4 regions of the Pseudomonas sp. S2_A05 genome follow, and region 4 is predicted to be linked to each of the others. Evidence: predicted binding sites of a transcription regulator. Region 4 holds the regulator's gene; each other region holds the start of a gene.

Region 1 (2,197 bases), 1.2 Mb from region 4:
CGGCGAACGCACCGACGATCAGCGCCGGGGTGATGATCGCGAAGGTCATCTGGAAGGTGATGAAGACCGCTTCAGGGAACAGCGCCGCCGGGCCGGTGATGCTCGAAGGCGTGACACCAGCGAGGAACGCCTTGCCCATGCCGCCGAAGAACGAATTGAAGTTGACGACGCCCTGTTCCATGCCGGTGGTGTCGAAGGCAATGCTGTAGCCATAAATGACCCACAGGATGCTGATCAGGCCGGTAATGGCGAAGCACTGCATCAGCACGGAAAGAATGTTTTTCGAGCGAACCATACCGCCGTAGAACAGCGCCAGACCGGGGATGGTCATGAACAGCACGAGCGCTGTCGAGGTGAGCATCCAGGCGGTGTCGCCGGAATTGAGGACTGGCGCTGCCACTTCGTCTGCCGCCATGGCGATGCCGGGCATTACGATGGACAACAGGGCGCCTAGCCCTGCGAATTTACGCAGAGTCATATTGTTTTCTCCTGGGGCGTTGGGTTTGTGGCGGCGCTTAGATCGCGTCGGTATCGGTTTCGCCGGTACGGATGCGGATCGCCTGTTCCAGATTGACCACGAAGATCTTGCCGTCACCGATCTTGCCGGTGTTGGCCGCTTTGGTTATCGCCTCGATAACCCGATCCAGGTCCTTGTCGTCGATGGCCACGTCGATTTTCACCTTGGGCAGAAAATCGACCACATATTCCGCGCCGCGATACAGCTCGGTGTGACCCTTCTGCCGGCCGAAGCCTTTGACTTCAGTGACGGTAATGCCCTGCACGCCGATTTCGGACAGCGACTCGCGCACGTCGTCCAACTTGAACGGCTTGATGATGGCAGTGACTAGCTTCATGAAACTCTCTCCCGAATTGGTGGACTTGCCCCAGGAAAACAAACCCGTCTCAAGTCTAAGCGCAGTGCCTGGCTTTGTAACGCATCGTTGACGCCAGCTAACCGCATCAGACGAAACTCCCCGCTTCGTCTGCCGCACTGCATTCGTCACAGCGACTGCATCAGTGCATGGGTCGAGGGTGACTAAGCAGAAACCTTGCCAGCTCGGCAAAAACCCTGCATTTCAATCTCTTGGCCCCTGTTGCACGCGCTCGGGCAGAAAAGCTTTTGCCGATACGCACAACAACGGTGCGCCACCGTCCGTCCCCCTGCGCGAAAAGCGTGCATCCGTGCAACGGGATTGACTATAGACACTGCGTGATACACTGCCGGCCATTGTTTCCAGGACATTTCCCATGCTCGCGCCCAAAGACTTCCTCGACGCCCTGAGCGGCACCGCCTCCCGCCTCTTCAGCGGCGACACCCCGCTGCCGAAAGCCGAAATGGAAAGCCAGTTCAAAATGCTGCTGCAAAGTGCCTTCAGCAAACTCGATCTGGTCAGCCGGGAAGAGTTCGATAGTCAGATGGTAGTGCTGGCGCGTACTCGCGCCCGCCTCGAAAGCCTCGAAGCCAAGGTTGCCGAGATGGAAGCGAAGCTGACACCGCCCGCTGAATAATTCGCGTCCCCTGTAGGAGCTGCCGAAGGCTGCGATCTTTTGATCTTCAGCCCTTGAACCATCCCCGCAACGTCCTACAACCTTAATGACCGCCGTCCGATTGCGCCAAAAAGCCCAGGTTTCTAAGCTATCTGATGCTGAATGTTCAGCAGAGGATTGGGCGACCCGGGCAGGGCCATGGTGGAAAAGGGCTTCGCGGATGCTGCAATCGCTATGAGCCCGCATGCCGGAGCTGGGCTCTGCGCAAATCGTAAGTCGACTGAAGATTCATCCATAACTCAGGCGTAGTGTTGAGCTGAATGGCGAGGCTGATTGCCAGATCGGCGCAGATCCTGAGCTGGCATTTCACAAGCTCTTCGATCTCGCTTTCGGGCCATTTCGTGGGCATGGCCAGATCCATGACGGTCATGCTCAACGGCTCCATGAATTCCTTATTCAGAACCTCGCCCGGAAGAATCGGGCGCATACCACTGCGGTCCATTTTTTTTCGCCTCCAGAGGCTGCGTTGAGTGGCCAAACTGGAACATCCGACTCCGGATACAAGATCTTCACACCCCTTTCGCCAGCGTCCTACAAATATTAGGGCATGGCCCTACAAACATCAGCGTCTGCGCCTGATTCCGTGAGCTCTTCGCTGTGATTAGGCTGGTGGCTTTCGCCTGCGCTGGTCGATCCTATTCGTCGAGTT
Region 2 (2,197 bases), 700 kb from region 4:
GGCGAAGTCATCGACGCGGGTGTCGCTGGTAGCCGATTTCAGATCCTTCAGACCATCGTCGATCAACCCGCTGAAAGCTTGTTCGCCGCCCTGACTGGTGCTGTCCTTGTCGGCCTGCACGTCGAGCATGCTGGCCATGCCGGCGGCGAAGTTCTGCGCGGCGGTCAACTCGCCATCGGCCTGAGCCTGAGCAGGCGAGGCTTTCAGCTGCGCCTGACTGGCGGCGGAAATATGCCCGCCCTGCTCCATCGCCATGCGCACGGCCGGCATCGAGTCGAGCGGGTCGGCCGATGGATCGAAATCGCTGTCGGTGGCCGCCGGATCTTTGACCATGCCCGATACGACCGCCAATGCAGGCGTTTCGGTTTCCGGCTGGGCTGGCGTGGTGACTGTTGGTGCTTGCACCACAGGCGCTGCCACCAACGGCTGAACGACTTGCGCCAGGGCCGGATCAAGCGCCGGGTCTACAGGCGCGGCATCGGCCACAGGGGTTTGTACCGTTTCAGTGGTGTCATCGGCAGTCGCTGTCGCGTCGTCGCTCGCCGCCGCTTTGTCGGCAGGCAACGCTTTGCCGCTATCGGCAACTGCTGGCTCGGGCGCGGCAGACTGATCTTTGCCGATATCCTTTTTGCCGCTGCTGTCAGCGACCTTGTCGCGTGCCGGCTTGACTGAATTGTCAGCGCTCACGGCAGGCTTGGCCGGCGCCTGATCGGCAAACACTCTGGCGAAGCTGGAAGCCTTGTCCCCGGCGTCTGCGGCCATTGCCGACGATTTGCCAGAGGCGGCTTGCGCCTTGGCCTGGGCGGCGGTCTGAAGAAGAATGTTGGGGGTCGCAGGCATGACACGGTCTCCGCTGCACTGGGATCGTAGGTACAGTTGAGCAAGATGACTGCAAGTGCCGGGCCAGTTTGGCCAGACACTTGCGAAAAGCGCCGGGCGGCAGCTTCAGTGGATGTGGGCGTGGTGCTTTTCGCTTTCGTACACCGGGCGTACTTCGGCGAATTCGGAATGGATATCGGCCACCAGTTGAGCGAGCGCTTCCGGACTTTTGTCCTTGGCATTCGACTCAAGATCCTGGCACAACTCGGCCAGTCGAACCGCGCCCATGTTGCTGGCACTGCCCTTGAAGCTATGGGCTACATCGGAAAGCGCTTTGGCGCTGGTGCTGTCCTGCAACTCGTGCAGGCGGCTTTGCGAATCTGCCAGAAAAGTCTCCAGCAATTCCGTATAGCCGTCCTCCATCACCTCGCGCAAAGTATCGAGGACTTCGCGATCTACATGTGGGTCTGTCACTTGCTCACTCCTTGATCAAGAATGGGCGGATTATGCCTCAATCTCCCAGAAAAACTCCACGCTGGCACTACGACCCTGGTCCGACCAACTGGCGTTGCGCCCCAGTTGCCGGACCAGACCGATGCCGCGTCCCGACAAGCGGACGTTATCCACGGGCCTTTCCATGACCCGCGCCACATCAAACCCCTTGCCACTGTCATCGACACGAATGACCAGCCGCCCACCCTCGCCTTGCGGTTGCACCTGCAGATGCACGCGCACGAAACCGTCTTGCAGCGCCTCCAGCCGCGCCGCGCGCATTTCATAGTAGCGGGCGAAACCTGCCGCATCGCGTTTGAGGCTCGAGTCCAGCCCGAGCACGCCATGCTCCAGCCCATTGGAATACAACTCGGCGAGCACGCTGTACAGCGCCCCGCTTTGCGCGCGCAGGCCATGCACCTCAAGCAGCAACTGCAAGAGGAACGGCAACGGATTGAAGCGCCTGAGCGTGGCGCCGCGAAACTCGAAACTGGCCGACCAGTCCAGCGGGCACGACTGGCCACTGTCGGAATACACCGGCGCTGCGCCGTGGGCCTGCGCCGACTCAAGCAGACTGACTTCGACCATGCTTACGTCATCACGGGCCTGTCCGCGAAAATCGCGCAACGCCTGTTCGATATCCTCGAATAACCGATCCGGCTCACGGTTCGCCGCAAACACCTGCTGCAAGCGTTCGACGCCGAACAACTGGTCATTGGCATCGCAGGTATCGATCACCCCGTCCGATAACAGAAACACTCGATCATCGACGGCCATCGGATACACATCCGTACGGTCATCGAAGGCTTGCGCGCTGAGAATCCCAAGGGGCAAATGCCGCGCCGGCAAGGGCACACGCTCGCCGCTGGCCATGCGGTGCAGGTAA
Region 3 (2,197 bases), 970 kb from region 4:
GTCATGTCCGGCGCGATCTTGATCGCCAGCGGCACATGCTTGCCGTGACGCAGAGCCAGTTCGGCGCGGCGCGTGGCCAGGTCCGCGAGCAATTGTTTGAGCGAGTCGCCGAACTGCAGGCTGCGCAGGCCCGGGGTATTCGGCGAGCTGACGTTGACCGTGATGTAACTGGCGTGGGCGTAGACCTTGTCCAGGCAGATCAGGTAATCATCCACCGCGCGCTCGACCGGGGTATCGAAGTTCTTGCCGATGTTGATGCCCAGCACGCCTGTGTATTTCGCCGCAGCGACCCGCGCCAGCAGGTTATCCACGCCGAGGTTGTTGAAGCCCATGCGATTGATGATCGCCTCGGCTTCCGGCAGGCGGAAGATCCGTGGTTTCGGGTTGCCCGGCTGCGGACGCGGGGTCACGGTGCCGATCTCGACAAAACCGAAACCCAGTTGCGCAAAGCCGTCGATGGCCGCGCCGTTCTTGTCCAGACCTGCCGCCAGCCCTACCGGGTTCGGGAACTCCAGGCCCATGACGGTCACCGGCATTTTCGCCGGAGCCTTGCACAGCAAGCCGTTGAGGCCCAAACGTCCACCCGCGCCGATCAGATCCAGCGACAGATCGTGGGAGGTTTCCGGGGAAAGTTTGAACAACAGCTGACGGGCCAGGGTGTACATGGGCGGCAATGACTCGGGCGGCGAAAAGAGGCGGCGATTATAGCCGGGCATCGTCCCCCGGCGCGAGGCGCCTGCGCGAATCAGGCGACTGGCATATGCCTTGCACCACCCCGCTCATCAGTCTGCCGACCAATGACGGCGCGCAGGCCAGGACAATGGCGTCGTCCCCGGGTTTTGCCTGCGCAGAATCCGGGACGACGTTTTTTTTGAGGTAGCGTATGAACGAAACGTCCTTGGGGCCTCTGGCCTGGGTCAATGGCAGCGATGCGCCGGAAAAGAGCGCGATCAATCTCGGCTTCATGGCGCTGAGCGACTGCGCCTCGGTGGTGGTCGCCGCCACTCAGGGCTTCGCCCAGCCCTACGGCCTGACCCTGAACCTCAAGCGTCAGGCGTCATGGGCCAACTTGCGCGACAAACTGGTCAGCGGCGAACTGGATGCCGCGCACAGCCTGTACGGGCTGATTTATGCGGTGCACCTGGGCATCGGCGGCGTCGCCCCGACCGACATGGCGGTGCTGATGGGCCTGAACCAGAATGGCCAGAGCCTGAACCTGTCCCATGGCTTGCAACAGGCTGGCGTGAACAGTCCTGAAGCGCTCGATCGGCACGTGCACCAAAGCCGCGCAAAACTGACCTTCGCCCAGACCTTCCCCACCGGCACCCATGCGATGTGGCTTTATTACTGGCTGGCGAGCCAGGGCATTCATCCGTTGCAGGACGTCGACAGCGTGGTAGTGCCGCCGCCGCAAATGGTCGCGCACCTGCAAGCCGGGCGCATCGACGGCTTTTGCGTCGGCGAACCGTGGGCGGCCAGCGCCGTGCAGCAGAATCTCGGTTTCACCATGGCGACCAGCCAGAGCATCTGGCCCGACCACCCGGAAAAAGTCCTCGGCTGCACTCGCGAATTCGTCGAGCAATACCCCAACACCGCGCGGGCGCTGGTCATGGCCATCCTTGAGGCCAGTCGCTTCATCGAAGAAAGCCCGGAAAACCGCCGCAGTACCGCGCAATTGCTCAGCGCCGCCGAATACCTCGACACCCCCGCCCCGTGCATCGAGCCGCGTTTCATGGGGGATTACGCCGATGGCCTCGGCAATCGCTGGCAGGACCCGCATGCGCTGCGTTTTCACGGCGGTGGCGAGGTCAATCTGCCGTACCTCTCCGACGGCATGTGGTTCATGACCCAGTTTCGTCGCTGGGGTCTGTTGCGCGAGGATCCGGATTATCTGGCCGTAGCCCGCCAGGTTCAGCGTCTGGATCTGTATCGCGAGGCCGCCAGCGCTGTCGGTGTTGCGACTTCGTACGCAGACCTGCGCAGCAGCCAGTTGCTCGACGGCAAGGTCTGGGACGGCAGCGACCCGGCGGGTTATGCGCGCAGTTTCAAACTGCATGCCCTGAGCGACACCGCCCCCCTTCTCGCCCAGCGCTGACAGGAGACCGCGAACATGTTGCGCATTCTGCTGATCAACGACACCGCGAAAAAAGTCGGACGCCTGAAAGCGGCGCTGACCGAGGCCGGCTTCGAGGTAATC
Region 4 (2,197 bases):
TGTATCGATTCAAGGCGCATTTATCCGCTTTAATTGTTACAGCGCTCTAGGCAAACACTTCAGTTTCAGGCATATAATTTGCTTAAGTTTGGCGCTTCGGCGCCCTGTAGTGGATGGCGCAAAGCGCCGGCGAATAAGGTGTTAAGCCCCTGCCATGAAACCATCGCTAGTCTTGAGAATGGGCCAGCAGCTGACGATGACACCGCAGCTGCAACAGGCCATCCGCCTGCTCCAATTGTCGACCCTGGACCTGCAACAGGAGATCCAGGAGGCTCTGGAATCCAATCCGATGCTCGAGCGCCAGGAAGAAGGCGACGACTTCGACAACGCCGATCCGCTGGCCGACAACGCCGAACAGAAGCCCGCCGAAATCCAGGAACCCTCCTACCAGGAAACCGCCCCGACGGTGGATAACCTCGAGGATGGCGATTGGAACGAGCGTATCCCCAACGAACTGCCAGTGGATACTGCCTGGGAAGACGTCTACCAGACCAGCGCCAGCAGCCTGCCGAGCAGCGATGACGATGAGTGGGATTTCACCACCCGCACGTCGGCCGGCGAGAGCCTGCAAAGCCATCTGCTCTGGCAACTGAACCTGGCACCGATGTCCGACACCGATCGCCTGATCGCCGTGACTCTGATCGACTGCATCAACAATCAGGGCTATCTGGACGAAACACTCGAAGAGATTCTTGAAGCGTTCGACCCGGAACTGGACATCGAGCTCGACGAAATCGAAGCTGTCCTGCATCGCATCCAGCAATTCGAGCCCGCCGGTATCGGCGCACGCAACCTCAGCGAATGCCTGCTGCTGCAATTGCGCCAGCTGCCCGCGAAGACGCCGTGGCTGACCGAGGCCAAGCGTCTGGTCGCCGATTACATCGACCTGCTCGGCAGCCGCGATTACAGCCAGTTGATGCGGCGCATGAAGCTCAAGGAAGACGAGCTGCGCCAGGTCATCGAACTGGTGCAGAGCCTCAATCCGCGTCCCGGCTCACAGATCGAGTCGACCGAAGCCGAATACGTCATTCCCGACGTGATCGTGCGCAAGGACAACGAGCGCTGGCTGGTCGAGCTGAACCAGGAATCGGTGCCTCGCCTGCGCGTCAACGCCCAGTACGCCGGTTTCGTGAAGCGTGCCGACACCAGCGCCGACAACACTTTCATGCGCAACCAGTTGCAGGAGGCCCGCTGGTTCATCAAGAGCCTGCAGAGCCGCAACGAAACCCTGATGAAAGTGGCCACGCAGATCGTCGAACATCAGCGCGGCTTCCTCGAATACGGCGACGAAGCAATGAAGCCGTTGGTATTGCATGACATCGCCGAAGCGGTCGGCATGCACGAATCGACGATTTCCCGGGTGACCACACAAAAATTCATGCATACCCCGCGCGGTATTTATGAGCTGAAATACTTTTTCTCCAGCCACGTCAGCACCTCCGAAGGCGGCGAATGCTCGTCCACGGCGATCCGCGCGATCATCAAGAAACTGGTCGCTGCGGAAAATCAGAAAAAGCCGTTGAGTGACAGCAAGATCGCTGGTTTACTGGAGGCACAAGGCATTCAGGTGGCTCGCCGCACCGTCGCCAAGTACCGCGAATCCCTCGGAATCGCGCCTTCGAGCGAACGCAAGCGGTTGATGTAAGCCACGTTACAGCGTTCCAGTGGCAGGCTTTTCGGCCTGCCGCTTTATGCACTGGCAACGAAGGAGAAGCTGTATGCAAGTCAACATCAGTGGACACCAACTGGAAGTGACCCAACCTCTGCGTTCCTACATCGAGGAAAAACTCCAGCGACTGGAGCGACATTTCGACAAGATCACCAACGTGCAGGTCACGATGTGCGTCGAAAAGCTGAAACAGAAGATCGAAGCCACCTTGCATATTCCCGGCAGTGAAGTGGTCGCAAACGCAGAAGATACCGACATGTACGCTGCGATCGACTCACTTACCGACAAGCTGGATCGCCAACTCAAAAAGCATAAGGAAAAGACCCAGAGCCTCCTCCAGGGCGCGACCGGTCGTTAACACCCCTATCCATGATCCGACTTGAAACCATCCTGACCCCCGGCCGTTCCCAAGTGAACGCGCCGGGCGGCAGCAAGAAAAAAGCCCTCGAACAGATTGCCAACCTGATCCACCGCGAAGTGCCGGATCTGGCGATGCAGGATGTCTTCGAGGCGCTGATCGCCCGTGAA

What was found. The regulator sigma-54, encoded in region 4, starts transcription at its own class of promoters, with help from an activator protein. The targets are predictions, from matches to a motif close to ANTGGCATNNANNTTGCTNT.
Region 1: the regulator sigma-54 is predicted to act here: its motif matches at 1,038-1,057, upstream of glnK (P-II family nitrogen regulator).
Region 2: the regulator sigma-54 is predicted to act here: its motif matches at 878-897, upstream of AB4O12_RS02085 (flagellar hook-length control protein FliK).
Region 3: the regulator sigma-54 is predicted to act here: its motif matches at 753-772, upstream of AB4O12_RS03345 (CmpA/NrtA family ABC transporter substrate-binding protein).

Annotation. Positions count from the first base shown of each region.
Region 1 is NZ_CP162775.1:4,518,679-4,520,875, forward strand. It holds gene AB4O12_RS20650 (ammonium transporter) at 1-478, opposite strand, end outside; gene glnK (P-II family nitrogen regulator) at 516-854, opposite strand; gene AB4O12_RS20660 (accessory factor UbiK family protein) at 1,249-1,509, shown strand; gene AB4O12_RS20665 (HigA family addiction module antitoxin) at 1,721-1,975, opposite strand.
Region 2 is NZ_CP162775.1:442,076-444,272, reverse strand. It holds gene AB4O12_RS02085 (flagellar hook-length control protein FliK) at 1-840, opposite strand, end outside; gene AB4O12_RS02080 (Hpt domain-containing protein) at 946-1,293, opposite strand; gene AB4O12_RS02075 (ATP-binding SpoIIE family protein phosphatase) at 1,324-2,197, opposite strand, start outside.
Region 3 is NZ_CP162775.1:713,084-715,280, reverse strand. It holds gene AB4O12_RS03350 (quinone-dependent dihydroorotate dehydrogenase) at 1-665, opposite strand, end outside; gene AB4O12_RS03345 (CmpA/NrtA family ABC transporter substrate-binding protein) at 884-2,095, shown strand; gene AB4O12_RS03340 (ANTAR domain-containing response regulator) at 2,111-2,197, shown strand, end outside.
Region 4 is NZ_CP162775.1:5,719,303-5,721,499, reverse strand. It holds gene AB4O12_RS25795 (RNA polymerase factor sigma-54) at 155-1,645, shown strand; gene hpf (ribosome hibernation-promoting factor, HPF/YfiA family) at 1,719-2,027, shown strand; gene ptsN (PTS IIA-like nitrogen regulatory protein PtsN) at 2,039-2,197, shown strand, end outside.